DNA from 2 places in the Mesorhizobium sp. P2_E10 genome. Region 1 is predicted to be linked to the other one. Evidence: predicted binding sites of a transcription regulator. Region 1 holds the regulator's gene; the other holds the start of a gene.
The links. The regulator LexA, encoded in region 1, represses DNA repair genes until DNA is damaged. The targets are predictions, from matches to a motif close to TGTTCNNNNTGTGTTCNG.

Region 1 (7,513 bases):
CAGCGCGCCGACCACGCCGCACATCACCGCCATCGGGTGCGCGTCGCGGCGGAAGCCGGTGAAGAAGCGCGACATCTGCTCATGCACCATGGTATGGCGCGTCACCCGGTAGTCGAAATCGTCCTTCTGCGCCTTGGTCGGCAATTCGCCGTAAAGCAGGAGGTAGCAGACTTCGAGGAAGTCGCCATGCTCGGCCAACTGGTCGATCGGATAGCCGCGATGCAACAGGATGCCGGCATCGCCGTCGATGAAGGTGATTTCGGACTCGCAGCTCGCGGTCGAGGTGAAGCCGGGATCATAGGTGAAGGCACCGGTGGTGCTGTACAGCGAGCCGATATCGATAACATCTGGCCCGACCGAGCCGCTTCGCACCTTGAACTCGTGCGTTTTGCCGCCGAGTTCCAGCGTTGCGGTCGACGTGTGCGGTTTGCCGCCAAATTCCAGTTTTGTCGCAGCTTCGGTCATTGCAAGCTCCTTTTGTTTCGTCATGCCGGCAAAGGCAAATATCTGCAACGCAACACGTCGAAGGCATCGGACTGCGCGCTGGCGCCCGCAGGGGGATTTCCGTGCCAGATTGGACCAAGACCTAATGTTGCACTGCGAAACGTACCTTTCAATGCCAATCTTCTTGGGCCAGATCTCTCCTAATCGATTTGATCGGCGATGCGGGCCAGGCTTTCCTCGCGGCCAAGCACGGCAAGCACGTCGAAAACGCCGGGCGACGTGGTCTTGCCGGTCAGGGCTGCCCGCAGCGGCTGGGCCACGGCGCCGAGCTTGTGGCCACCGGCCAGCGCGTAGTCGCGGATCGCGGCTTCCGCATTGGCGGCCGTCCAGTCGCCCGAAACCGTCTGCAGTGCCGCGCGGGCGCCGCGCAGAACCGTGCGTGCATCGGCATTCAGCACCAGCGCTGCCTTCTCGTCGATCGGCAACGGCCGCTCGACGAACAGGAAAGCGGCGCCGTCGACCAGCTCCACGAGCGTCTTGGCACGCTCTTTCAGGCCGGGCAGGGCGGCAATCAATTGCGCCTTGCGCTTGTCGTCGAGACGTGCGGCAAGCGCCGGCCCGCCTTCGAGATAGGGCAGAGTGGCGACGAAGATATCGAACAGCGCCTTGTCGTCCATCTTGCGCATATGCGCGCCGTTGATCGACTCCAGCTTGGCGAAGTCAAAACGCGCAGCACCCTTGTTGACATCGCCGATGTCGAACCAGGCAACCATGTCCTTGATCGACATGATCTCGTCGTCGCCATGGCTCCAGCCGAGCCGGGCCAGATAGTTGAGCAATGCCTCGGGCAGGTAGCCCATGGCACGATAGGCCTCGACGCCGAGCGCACCGTGCCGCTTCGACAGTTTTGCGCCGTCGGCGCCGTGGATCAGCGGGATGTGCGACATTGACGGCACGTCCCAGCCCATGGCGTTGTAGATGACGGTCTGGCGCGCGGCGTTGGTCAGATGATCGTCACCGCGAATGATGTGGGTGACGCCCATGTCGTGATCGTCGACGACGACGGCATGCATATAGGTCGGATTGCCGTCCGAGCGCAGGATGATGAAATCGTCGAGATCCTTGTTGGGAAAGCGCACCTCGCCCTGCACGCGGTCGTGCACGACGGTCTCGCCCTCGGTCGGCGCCTTGATGCGGATGGCGCCCTTGACGCCTGCAGGCGCCTCTGAGGGGTCGCGGTCGCGCCACTGGCCATTGTAGCGCGGCGGCAGGCCCTTGGCGCGTGCCGCCTCGCGCATCGCCTCGAGCTCGCCTGGCGTCTCATAGCTGTAATAGGCCTTGCCCAGGCGCACCAGCTCCTCGGCCACCTCGCGGTGGCGCGGTGCACGCTCGAACTGCGATATGGCCTCGCCGTCCCAGGAAAGCCCAAGCCAGGTCAGCCCATCCAGAATGGCCTGGGTAGCCGCCTCGTTGAAGCGCTCGCGATCCGTGTCCTCGATGCGCAGCACCATAGTGCCGTCGGTGTGCTTGGCATAGAGCCAGTTGAACAGCGCCGTGCGCGCGCCACCGATGTGCAGGTAGCCGGTGGGCGAGGGGGCAAAACGGGTGACGACCTTGTCGGACATGGAACTCTCGGGGAACGTAGGAAGCGGGTGCGGTTTCGCGGGCTTTCGCGCGTTGCGCGTTCATGTAGCATAGGAGGTCTAGGGCGCAAGGGGCAGACCCGATGGCTGGACGAGGCCGCAGCGTGGACGACAGCGATGGCGCGACCACAAGCGTCAGCGAACGGTCGCTGTTTGCCGACGTTCCGCTTGTCGAGCAAACGCCGGTTTTGCTGCCGGTGCCAGACCTGGGCATCCCCCCTTCATCGCTCGATGGTCCCACGCCGGTACCAGCTCCCGCGACCGGTCCGGTGTTGCGCTTCCACAGCAGGCTTCGCCGTTCGTCATTGCCCGCAATCCGCCGCGGCATCGCGGTGGCCGCCGGCACGGAACTCGACCGCGGCGTCGCCTTCCTGCTGGTGCCGGTTTTCCTCGCCGCCGGCGTGATCATCTACTTCTCGCTGGCCAACGAGCCGAGCTTTCTGCAACCCATCGCCTTCGTGATGCTGATGGCATCCTGTTCCATTGTCTCGCGGTCGTGGCCGAGGACGCATCTGTGCTGCATGGCTGCGATGCTGTGCGCGCTCGGCGTGGTCGCCGCCAAGCTGGAGACCTGGCGCGCCGGAACGCAAATGCTCGGTTCCGAGATTCAAACACGGCTGACCGCGCGCGTCGTCAGCCTTGAGGAGATGGAAAGCGGCCGCGTCAGGCTGACGCTAGACGTGGTCTCGACCGCTTATCCCAAGCTGCGCTACGCGCCGGAGCGTGTCAGGCTCTCGGCGCGCACGGTTCCCGCCGATATGACCGCCGGTTCCCTGATCACCGGTTATGCCAGGCTGATGGCGCCAACCGGCCCGGTGCGGCCGGACAGCTATGACTTCTCCTTCGACAGCTATTACTCCGGCATCGGCGCCAGCGGCTTCTTTCTCGGCAACCCAAGAACCATTGCCTCGGTGGACCCCCCGCGGCTTACCGCATGGCTTTCTTCCGCGATCGAAAACGCGCGCGAGAACATTGCAGACCGTATCAGGGGCAAAATCGGCGGCGCAGAAGGTGAGATTGCCGCGGCACTGATTGTCGGCGTGCGTGCCGGCATCCCGGAAGAGATCAATGAGGCGATGCGGCGCACCGGCATCTATCACATCATCTCCATTTCCGGCCTGCACATGGCCTTGGTCGCCGGCACCATCATGGCGCTGCTGCGCGGCGCCTTTGCCCTGTTTCCAGATTTTTCCTCACACCGGCCGGTCAAGAAATATGCCGCGGCTGCCGCGCTCATTTCTATCGCTGCCTATCTCGTCATTTCAGGCGTCGTGGTTGCAGCCGAACGCAGCTTCATCATGCTGGCGGTGATGCTGATCGCCGTGCTGTTCGATCGGGCAGCACTCACCATGCGCAATCTGGCGATCTCAGCCATCGCCGTCATCCTGGTGTCGCCGCACGAAGTCGTCGGCCCGAGTTTCCAGATGTCCTTCGCCGCCACCGCGGCGCTGGTCGGCGCCTATGACGGTTGGTCCGACTACCGCGAGGGCAAGGCAACGTCACCACCGCCTCGGCGCTCACTGCCAGCCTTCCTCAGTGGAAAATTCCTGCTGGCGACAGGCGGTCTGGCCATGACCTCGATCATCGCCGGCAGCGCCACCGCGCTGTTCGCCATATGGCATTTCCAGCGTGTGTCGCCGCTCAGCCTGTTCGCCAATCTGGCCATCATGCCGATCGTCTCCGTCGTCATGCTTTTGGCCGTGATCAGCGCCCTTGCGATGCCGTTTGGCGCCGATGGAATACCACTGTATTTGATGGGCAAGGGGCTGACGGCGATGATCGCCCTGTCGGCATGGATTTCGGAGCGCTCGCCGATCGATGCGGTCGGGTTGATCTCGCTCAAATCGGTGTTTCTGACGACCATCGCGCTGATCATCGCCACCATGGCGACGACATGGCTTCGGCTGGCAGCACTGCCATTTGCACTCGCAGGCCTGCTGACGATTTCCGACACACGCACGCCCGACGTGCTGATTTCCGAAGACGCCCATCTGGTTGCGCTGCCGATTGGCGGCGGTGAGCTGGCCCTCAACCGGGCGCGTTCGAACGAATTCACGACCGACAACTGGAAGCGCGCCCTAAAGTCCGAAACCATCGTCGAGCCCGAGACGTTCGACAACAGCAGCGAACAATTCGATATTGCCGACCCGACCGAATTGCCGCCAGGCTCGCCCTTCTATTGCAAAGCCGGGCTGTGCCTTGCACGGCATCCCTCCGGCGCGATCGTCGCCTATGTCGAAGACCGCAAGAACGCGTGGAAAGCCTGCTCTTTCGCGACCCTGATTGTCATCGACGACGCCACCGCCCATGACCCTTGCCGCGATCCGCTGGTCCTTGTCGTCAACAAGCGACAACTTGCCCGTTCGGGCAGCGCAGCCATCTTCTTCGATCCGCAATCGGCGATCAGGCCGGCAGAGATCGACTTTGCCGTCGACAAGCCATACCGCCCCTGGCACGTCCAACGAAAATTCTCTCGCGAAGCGAGGGGGCTACCGCCCTACAAGAAGCCCGAAAAATCAGCCGTCAAGCCGGCTCAGTAACGGCGGATCAGCCCGACCAACTTGCCTTGCACCTTGACCCGGTCCGGGCCGAAAATGCGGGTCTCATAGGCCGGATTGGCGGCCTCGAGCGCGATCGAGGCGCCCTTGCGGCGGAACCGCTTCAGCGTTGCTTCCTCGTCATCGACCAGCGCCACGATGATCTCGCCCGGGCTGGCGGTATCGGCGTTGCGGATGATGACCGTGTCGCCATCGAAAATGCCGGCCTCGATCATCGAATCGCCCTTCACCTCCAGTGCATAGTGTTCGCCGCCCATGATCATGTCCGGTGGCACCGAGATCGAATGCGTCTGGTGCTGGATGGCGTCGATCGGCACACCGGCGGCAATGCGTCCCATCACCGGGATCGACACGGCGGCGACCACATCGTCGTCATTGCCGGCCGAAGGCATGCGCGAAGGCGCTGGCTTGATTTGCCGCCCGAGGCCGCCTTGTCCAAGACTGCCCTGGATAACGCTCGGCGAGAATTTGCGCGCTGCGTTGAGGCCGGGCGCGATCGAGTCCGGCAGCCGCAGCACTTCCAGGGCGCGGGCACGGTTGGGTAGCCGGCGAATGAAGCCGCGTTCTTCTAGCGCCGTGATCAGCCGGTGAATGCCTGACTTGGAGGCAAGGTCCAGCGCTTCCTTCATCTCGTCAAACGACGGCGGAATGCCGCTCTCCTTCAGTCGCTCATGGATGAACATCAGAAGTTCATGTTGCTTGCGCGTCAGCATGGCGGCCCCCAAGGGTTTCGAACCAGAGATTTCGAACCAGAATCAGAAAAACAAACCCAGAACAAACACTATCTGTTCCAGTTGTGTTCCGCAACCGTTTAAAGTTTAATGAATATGTTAGGGCTCTGGAAACAATGCCGCCGCGCCAACGGCGTCGCCCGCTTTCACCGGAACGAGCCTCATCGCCTTGATTCTGCTGTCGTTTGCCGCCTCCGGGCTCCCGCAAGGCGGCACTTGCATCGGCCGTCAGCCGGCAAAGAGGGCACGCTATTGCAGCCATATCGACGGGGCGATTTGGTTAATGCACCGTGAACGAAACGAAGTCAAAACGCCAACCTTGGGCAGGTTTGGCTCCTGATTTTCAGCACCTGGTCGGACAGCTTGTCATCGGTGGAACCTTGCCGCGCGATGCCAGGTGGTGGAAAAGCGCTGGTGACCGATGGATGCCGTCGTTCCGGCGTTGCGTCGAATGTTGGGGGAGTAGACAAACCATGACAGGAATTCCCGATCTGGCGGCCATCGAGGCGATGGATGCCGCGGATCCGCTGCGCGCCATGCGCGACCGCTTTGTGCTGCCGCAAGGAGTGATCTATCTCGACGGCAATTCGCTGGGAGCCGCCTCGCATGCCGCTTTCGACGAGTTGCGCAAGGCGGCGACCGAGGAATGGGCGCATGACCTGATCCGCGCCTGGAACACGGCCGGCTGGTTCGACATGCCGCTCGAGCTCGGTGACCAGCTTGGGCGCCTGATCGGCGCCGCCGCCGGCCAGACGGTGGTCTGCGACACGACCTCGGTCAACATTTACAAGCTGCTGCACGCCGCGATGGCGATGCGGCCGGAGCGGCCGGTCATCGTCGCCGAGGGTGACAGTTTCCCGACCGACCTCTACATGGCCGAAGGCGTGGTCTCGACGCGAAAGAACACTCAGCTGCGCCTTTCGGGTTTCGACGCGCCTGATATCGAAGGGCTGATCGACGAACGCACCGCCGTGGTGTTGGTCAACCACGTCAACTACAAGTCCGGCGAGTTGCGCGACATGCCGGCGCTGACGCGCAAGGCTCAGGATGCCGGGGCGCTGATCGTCTGGGATCTCTGCCACACCGCCGGTGCGATGCCAGTCGAACTGGACAATGCAAACGCCGACTTCGCCGTCGGCTGCACCTACAAATATCTGAATGGCGGCCCGGGCGCCCCTGCCTTCATCTATGCGGCCGAGCGCCACCTTGCCGACATCCAGCAGCCGCTCACCGGCTGGTGGGGCCATGCAAGGCCCTTCGCCTTCGAGCCGGGCTATGCCGCCGGCATTGGCATCCGGCGGTTTCTGTGCGGCACGCAGCCGGTGCTGTCGATGCGCACGCTGAAGGGCGCGCTCGACATCTGGAGCGATGTCGACATGGCGGCGGTGCGAAGCAAGAGCATTGCGCTGGCCGACCTGTTCATCGAACTCGTCGAGGCCAAGTGCGGCGCTTACGGGCTGACGCTGGAAAGCACCCGCGACGGCAATAAACGCGGCAGCCAGATTTCGTTCGCGCACGAGCATGGCTACCAGATCATGCGGGCGCTGATCGAGCGTGGCGTGATCGGCGATTTCCGCGCGCCTTCGACCATGCGCTTCGGCTTCACCCCGCTCTATGTCGGTTATGCCGATGTCTGGCAGGCGGTCGAGGTGCTCGAAGATATCCTGCGCACCGGCGCCTGGAGGGACGCGCGCTTCGCCGTCAAGACGGCTGTCACCTGATCGGGAGCGCTGGTATCAAACGCCTTTCGGCGCGCGCAGCCGGAAACGCTGGATCTTGCCGGTCTGCGTCTTGGGCAAGGCGTCGACGAATTTCACCGAGCGCGGGTATTTGTAAGGCGCGATCGTTGCCTTGACGTGGTCCTGCAGGCGTTTGACGGTTTCCTGGTTTGCTGAGACGCCTTGCACCAGCACGATATGGGCTTCGACGATCTGGCCGCGTTCGATATCTTCGGCGCCGATCACCGCGCATTCGGCGACGTCGGCATGCGAAAGCAGCGCCGCCTCGACCTCCGGCCCGGCAATGTTGTACCCGGCGCTGACGATCATGTCGTCGGAGCGGGCAGCAAAGTGGAAGAAACCGTCTTCATCCTGCAGAAAGGTGTCGCCGGTGAGGTTCCAGCCGTCGCGGACATACT
Region 2 (7,513 bases), on a different contig from region 1:
CGACCAGTTCGCCGTCGATGGTGCGGCCTTTGACTGAGGTGCGGCCGGCGCCGTAGCCGCTGTCGGTCTCGCCATAGCCGATGCGCTCGACCTGGTGGCCGGAGCGCGAGCCCCAGTTGCGGTCGGTTGCCTCGGTGCGGTTGGCCTGCGCGCGTTGCCAGCCCGGCGTTGCATAGGTGTTGGAGAAAGCACCGGATTTTTCCGAGCTGCCGGTGTTGGCGCCGACATTGTCGAAGCGCGAGGCGCCATAGGGGTTCTGCCTTCCTGCCCCTTGGCCGCCACGTCCGGAGGCAAAAGAACCGCCGCCATAGGAATTGCCATAACCGCCATAGGAATTGCCGCTTTCGGCGATCTCGATATGGGCGTCCGGCAACTCTTCGAGGAAACGCGACGGGATGGTAGACTGCCAGAGCCCGTGGATGCGGCGGTTGGAGACGAACCAGATGTGCAGGTTCTTTTTGGCGCGGGTCAGGCCGACATAGGCGAGGCGGCGCTCTTCCTCCAGCCCGGAGCGGCCGCCCTCATCCAGCGCGCGCTGGTGCGGGAATAGGCCTTCCTCCCAGCCGGGGAGAAAAACGGTCTCGAATTCGAGGCCCTTGGCCGAATGCAGCGTCATGATGTTGACGGCGTCGAGCTCGGCATTCTGCTCGGCATCCATGACCAGCGCGACATGCTCGAGGAAGGAGCGCAGCGATTCATACTCCTCCATCGAGCGGATCAGCTCCTTCAGATTTTCCAGCCGGCCAGGTGCTTCGACCGAACGGTCGTTCTTCCACATGTCTGTGTAGCCGCTCTCCTCCAGAATGGTCTCGGCGAGCTCGGTATGAGGCGTGGTTTCCAGCGCCTTCTGCCAGCGCTCGAAATTGGCGGCGACTTCGCGCAGCGCGGCGCGCGGTTTCGGCTTCAGCTCGTCGCTTTCGGCTAGTTTCGCCGCCGCCTCCAGCATCGGGATGCGCAGTGCGCGCGCGGTGTCGTGGATCTGGCGGATGGTGGCTTCGCCAAGGCCGCGCTTGGGCACATTGACGATGCGCTCGAAGGCAAGGTCGTCGGCGCCTTGCGCGACGACGCGGAAAAAGGCCAGCGCGTCGCGGATTTCGAGGCGCTCGTAAAAGCGCGGGCCGCCGATGACGCGGTAGTTGAGGCCGAGCGTGACGAAGCGGTCCTCGAACTCGCGCATCTGGAAGGAGGCGCGCACCAGGATCGCCATGTCATTGAGATTGTGCCTGGCGCGCTGGTAGGTCTCGATGGTCTCGCCAACGGCGCGCGCCTCCTCCTCGGAATCCCAGGCGGCGTGGACATGCACCTTCTCGTCGTCCTCGGCGATCTTTTCGGTGAACAGCGTCTTGCCGAAACGGCCCTCATTGTGGGCGATGAGGTGGGAAGCGGTGCCGAGGATGTGCGCGGTGGAACGGTAGTTTCGCTCCAGCCGGATGATGGTGGCGCCGGGGAAGTCCTTGTCGAAGCGCAGGATGTTGTCGATCTCGGCGCCACGCCAGCCATAGATCGACTGGTCGTCGTCGCCGACGCAGCAGATGTTGACGGTGGCCGGGCGCTGATTTCCCTCCCCCTTGAGGGGAGGGTGGCCGGGCGAAGCCCGGTCGGGTGGGGTCCGAGCGGCAGTGCTCGACGTTCTGGTGTTTGATGACTGGGAGGTGCCTTCTGCGCCGACCCCCTCCGCCCGCTTCGCGGGCACCTCCCCCTCGAGGGGGGAGGATTGCGGCCGCTGCGCCAGCAGGCGCAGCCACATGTACTGGGCGGTGTTGGTGTCCTGATACTCGTCGACGAGGATGTATTTGAAGCGCTTGTGGTATTCCTTCAGCACATCCGGATTGGCGCGGAAGATGCGGATCGGATGGCACAAAAGGTCGCCGAAGTCGCAGGCGTTCAGCGTCTTCAGCCGCTCCTGATAGGCCTTGTAGAGCTCGCGGCCCTTGCCGTTGGCGAAGGCGCGGGCGTCGCCCTCGGGAATGTCGGCGGGGCCAAGCCCCTTGTTCTTCCAGCCGTCGATCATCTGCGCGAACTGCTTGGCCGGCCAGCGCTTGTCGTCCAGGCCTTCGGCCTGGATCAACTGCTTGATCAGGCGCACGACGTCGTCGGTGTCGAGGATGGTGAAATCGGATCTGAGCCCGGCAAGCTCGGCGTGGCGGCGCAAAAGCTTGACGCCGATCGAGTGGAAGGTGCCGAGCCAGGGCATGCCTTCGACCGCTTCACCGACCAGGAGGCCAATGCGCTGCTTCATCTCGCGCGCGGCCTTGTTGGTGAAGGTGACGGCGAGGATCTGCGAGGGGAAGGCCTTGCCGGTGGCAAGGATGTGGGCGATGCGGGTGGTCAGAACGCGCGTCTTGCCGGTGCCGGCGCCGGCCAGCACCAGAACCGGGCCTTCGGTGGTTTCCACCGCCAGCCGCTGCTCGGGGTTGAGGCCGTTCAGATAATCGGGCGCGTTGTTGTGGCCGCTGCGGGCCGCCATGGCGCGCGCGGCTATGCCCGACGGGGCCATGGGCCGCGCATTCGGTTCGTCAAAAAAGGGCATGTCTTCCGAAAAGCCGGACATCGCCTCCGAATGTAGTGATTCGGCGGCGAAAGGCCAGAAGTGTCTACGTTTTGTTCTGGTTTGGAAGCCAGATTCCCGGGCGCCGTGCGAATATTGTCGCCGCAGCACCCGGCAAGCTGTGCAAAACCCTCCCGCTCGGCCTTACCCTGCGGCCGCCCGCATCCGCTCGCCGATCTTGTCGGCGACAAAGCCGGCATCGCGTGCCGCGCCGTGGATCATGGTGGAAGAGGTCGAATGCTGGAAGTGCAAGCCGCAGACATAGAGGCCGGGTTCGCCCTCCACAGCGCCGCGATATTGCTTCACCCGGCCGCTGTCGTCGAAGATCGGCAGCTTGATCCAATCCAGTCCGGCCCGAAATCCGGTGCACCAGATGACGTTGGAAACGTCAAGAAGCTGGCCGTCGTCGAGCAGCGGTTTGCCGTCGCGGACCCCGGCAACGCGGGCGACCCGGAGGACGCCGGCGGCATCCAGATCCCGAGGCTTGACCCGGATCAGCGGCAGGCCATGGGCGAGCTGCCCGGGTTTTGCCTTGCGGCCCATTGGCGTATCGACGGTGAGCAATCGATGGAAAACGAAGCGGAAGACGACAGGCAGGATCAGGCGCATCGCGAGATAGCCATTGTAGGCGACCGGGATGTGGCCTGGATGCCTGCCGGCCAGCCAGACCTTGTGCGTAGGCACGAGATCCATGGCGATTTCCGCGCCGGAATTGCTGGCGCCGACCAGCAGCACGCTGCCCGGCTTGAGTTGCTCGGGGTTCTTGTAGGCGACCGAATGGAATTGCCGGATCGACGGATCGAGCGAGGCCGCGAATTCCGGGATCTTCGGCTTCTGGTAGCTCGAGGCCGCGACCACGACATGATTGGCGATGTACCGCGTCCGGCCAGCCGTCACGACATAGCGGCCGTCGATGCGGGTCACCTCGTCGACCTTGACGCCGGTGCGCACGGGCAAGGAAAATTTTCCAGCATAGGTCTCCAGATAGTCGGCCATGTCGTCCTTGGTCGGGAAGGAATAACGACCAGCGGGGAAGGGCATGCCGATCAGCCCGTCAAAACGCGCTGGTGTGAACAGGCGCAGCGAATCCCAGCGCGAACGCCAGATGTCACCGACGCGTTCGCGGGCCTCCAGCATGACGAATTTCACGCCCCGGCGGGCGAGGTGATAGCCGACGGAAAGGCCATTCTGTCCGGCGCCGATGACGACGACATCGACATGTTCTTCCCTCGGCACTGGTCGCGTTTCGTCGCCGATCGGCGCCTGGCTGCCAACTGCCTGCAGTGTGCCGGCCTCCAGTTGCATGAACGCCACGCCTTGTTCCAGCAGCGCGCCGGCACGCGCCCTGGTCTCGGCGATGCCGACACGGCTGCTGCGGGGCTTAATTCCATGCGTTGAGATTGGGCCGGATTCCGAAGTCGGGGTCATGATCGTCTCCATGCGGTTTCGTCAGTCATGGATCAAAGATAGCGAACCGGCTCGGCGGCGCTTCGGGGAGATACCCCAGACGACAAAAGAAACGGCATGGGGATTTCCCCCCATGCCGTAGCGTCAGAGCAGGCCGTTCTGGAAGGCGTAAGCGGTCGCTCCGGCGCGCGAGTTGACCGCGAGCTTGTCGAATATGTTGCTCAGATGCCGGTCGACGGTCTTTTCGCTGAGGCCCAATTCGGTCGCTATCAGCCTGTTGGTCTTGCCGGTGGCGACAAGGCCGAGCACTTCGATCTCGCGCCGGGTCAGGCCGTGCGGACGCGAATTGGTTGGTCCAGTCAGAGCAGTGATGCGGGCGAGGTCGGGCGCAGCGCCAAGTTCGGCGAAGATCTCCCGGGCGGCATCGAATTCAAGCCCGGCGCTGTCCTCGTCGCCGAGCTTGCGGCAAGCCTGCCCGGCGAGGACCCGCAAACGTGCCTCCAGATAGGGCGCGCCGGCGCGCTGCCAGGTCGTCAGTGCGGCACGGAAATGGCCGAGCGCTGCTGCCGGGTTGTCTTCGACCAGTTCGATTTCGCCTTTCGCCTGCGCGGCCATCGCGGCCAGAATGTCGGTGGCGAAGCGGTTGGAGATCGCCTGCAATTCCTGGCAGGCGTCGCGCGCCTCCTCTTTGGCGCCAACGGCGATCATGATCTCGACCAGCGCCGGCAGCAGGCGGGCCCGGCTCAGCGGGGCCTTGGTCGTGGCCAGCACGCGGCGAATGGTTGCCGCTGCCTGTTCAGCCCGGCCCTGCATGAGACGCAGCAGGGCCATGCCGGGCTGTGGTTCGAGGCCGAGCCGGCTGGCGGAACGGTAGAGCTTCTCGGCGGCGGAGACTTCGCCGCGCAGCCGGTGAATTTCGGCCTCCTGGTAGGCGGCTCCAGCCTCCATCTCGTTGCCGATCGCATGGGCCAGCGACAGCGTCGCGCGCCGTGCCTCGGTAATGGATTCCTGCCAGGCGCCGTTCAACTCCAGGATCTCGGCGCGGTGAAGCATGCAGATGCCGTGGAACTGAACCAGCTGCGGCTGTGCTCCGCACCAGTTCGACAGCGCGTCGGTCCATTCGCGCGAGCGATCGAGCGCGTAGACCTGCCGACACGCAGCGATGAGGTTGCAGTAGATGAGGCCGGTGACGATGGGCGAGAGCTTGCCTTCCGCAGCCGGCAGCATGGCCTCGTCGAGCAAGGCGATGCCTTCCTCGATCCGGCCCTGCCGCGTCAGGGCACGGCCGAGATAGCATCTGGCGAAGGCGATCAGGTCGATGTCGCAACAGCGTTCACCGATCGCCAGCGCCTGCCTTGCCAGCACCTCCGATGCCGGATCGTTGCCGGTCATGCTTTCCTTTTGGGCGGCCAACAACACCAGGTAACCATGCGCCGCGCACTCGCGGCCGAAGCCATCCGCGAGGCGCTGCGCCTGCTGGATACAAGCGGTTGCGTGGCCTTCTTCGCCCAATGCGAAAAGCCGGAAGCCACGGAAGAATGCCCAATACGCCGCCCGGTCGTCGCGACCGGCTTCGATAAGCATGTTGAAGAGGCGCTCGCCGGTGGCGAAGCTGTCCTCATCGCGGTCCAGCATGCCGGCCGTCCAGAGCAGCCTTTCCAGGTCTTCCGGGCCTAGCGGCGCGATCTCATCCGTCGCCCGCAAAAGCTCGAATGCATCCGCCCATGCGCGCTGCCCATAGGCATTGCGGGCCTGTTCGAGCAGTGAGGCGGCATCGGCTTTCATCGGCAAAGCATAGCATTGCCCGACGAGCGGCAGAAGAATGGCGAATGCCGCGCCCTGTCATTTCGACGTGAGTGGGGGCACGACCAGAGGATGGCAAAGCAAAGTCGGGGGCATCAAAGGATGTTGTTCTGCTAATTTGACACCGGGCGCAGGCGGGCGGAAAACTGCGGCAGCGGGTGAAATAGAATCGGAAGAAAGCTACGTTTCGATTTCATGGTGGCGGTTTGGGCCGCTCGCCTGTTGGCCTGAAGGAGTGTCGTCATGGCAACCGTCCTCACCGCCCTGATTTTGGCTGTTATCGGACTGGTGATTGGCGGCGGCGGCATCCGGTTGGCGATGCTGGGCGGCAGCTGGTATTACGTCATCACAGGCATCGCCTTCCTGATCGCAGCTTGGCTGCTCTACAGGCGCCGGTCCACGGCATTGTGGCTCTATGCGGCGATCGTCATCGGGACGCTGTGCTGGGCGGTCTGGGAAATCGGCTTCGACTGGTGGGAACTCGGCCCGCGCGGCGGCGTCATCGTGCTTCTGGCGCTGTGGCTGTTGACACCGTGGGCGCGGCGCGGCCTGACCGGCCCCGACGCGCGGGCCCCGCTGATCCTGGCGGTGCTGGCCTCGCTCGCCGTCGCCGGCTATTCGATGACCGCCGATCCAAAGGACATTGCCGGCGAACTCAACAGCGACAAGGTGACGCCGACCGCCGATCTCGGCGGCAATGTGCCTGCAGGCGAATGGCACTTCTATGGCCGCACGCAGTATGGCCAGCGCTATTCGCCGCTCGACCAGATCACATCGGACAATGTCGCCACGCTGCAGCCGGCCTGGACCTATCGTACCGGCGACGTGAAGGGTCCCGACGACATTGGCGAGACGACCTACCAGGTGACGCCGCTGAAGATCGGCGACGCGCTCTACATCTGCACGCCGCACAATTTCGCCATCGCCATCGATGCCGCAACCGGCAAGGAGAAATGGCGCTTCGATCCCAAGATCAAGCTGGACAAGGATCGCCAGCACCAGACCTGCCGCGGCGTGTCCTATTATGCCGACGCCAAGATCGCCTCCGGCCAGCCCTGTGCGACGCGCGTCTATCTACCGACGTCCGACGCGCGGCTGATCGCGCTCGACGCCGCGAACGGTCAGGTGTGCCCGTCCTTTGCCGAAGCCGGGACGCTGAACCTGCTCGCCAACATGCCATACCCGAAGTCGGGCTATTATTATTCGACCTCTGCGCCTCTGATATCGGGCGGCAAGATCATCGTCGGCGGTGCGGTCAACGACAATTATTCGACGCAGGAACCGTCCGGCGTCATCCGCGCCTTCGACGTCGACACCGGCGCCCTGGTGTGGAACTGGGATTCCGGCAATCCGGGTGAGACGACGCCGCTGGCGGCGGGCCAGACCTACACCAACAACTCACCCAATATGTGGTCGACGGCGAGCGCCGACGAGAAGCTCGGCCTGCTCTATGTGCCGCTCGGCAACCAGACCCCTGACCAGCTCGGCGCCGGGCGCAGCGCCGATGTCGAGAAGTTTTCCTCCTCGATCACGGCGCTCGATCTCGCCACCGGGCAGTTGCGCTGGGTGCGGCAGACCGTACACCACGACCTCTGGGACATGGACGTGCCGGCGCAGCCGACACTGGTCGACATCACCACCGCCGCCGGCGTGGTGCCGGCGCTGGTCGGGCCGACCAAGCAGGGCGACCTCTATGTGCTCGACCGGCGCACGGGCGAGCCGATCGTTCCGATCAAGGAAGTGCCGGCGCCTGGT

Region 2: AC1D0N_RS13805 (ATP-dependent helicase) is a predicted target of LexA. The motif match lies at 2,592-2,609, and genes of this name have one in related genera.

The regions. Positions count from the first base shown of each region.
Region 1 covers NZ_JBFUEK010000007.1:247,953-255,465, reverse strand. Annotated here, with positions in the region: gene gltA (citrate synthase) at 1-465, opposite strand, end outside; gene gltX (glutamate--tRNA ligase) at 645-2,069, opposite strand; gene AC1D0N_RS20610 (ComEC/Rec2 family competence protein) at 2,171-4,627, shown strand; gene lexA (transcriptional repressor LexA) at 4,621-5,358, opposite strand; gene kynU (kynureninase) at 5,850-7,097, shown strand; gene AC1D0N_RS20595 (AMP-binding protein) at 7,113-7,513, opposite strand, start outside.
Region 2 covers NZ_JBFUEK010000004.1:392,490-400,002, forward strand. Annotated here, with positions in the region: gene AC1D0N_RS13805 (ATP-dependent helicase) at 1-2,551, opposite strand, end outside; gene AC1D0N_RS13810 (flavin-containing monooxygenase) at 2,693-3,976, opposite strand; gene AC1D0N_RS13815 (LuxR C-terminal-related transcriptional regulator) at 4,100-5,740, opposite strand; gene AC1D0N_RS13820 (glucose/quinate/shikimate family membrane-bound PQQ-dependent dehydrogenase) at 6,002-7,513, shown strand, end outside.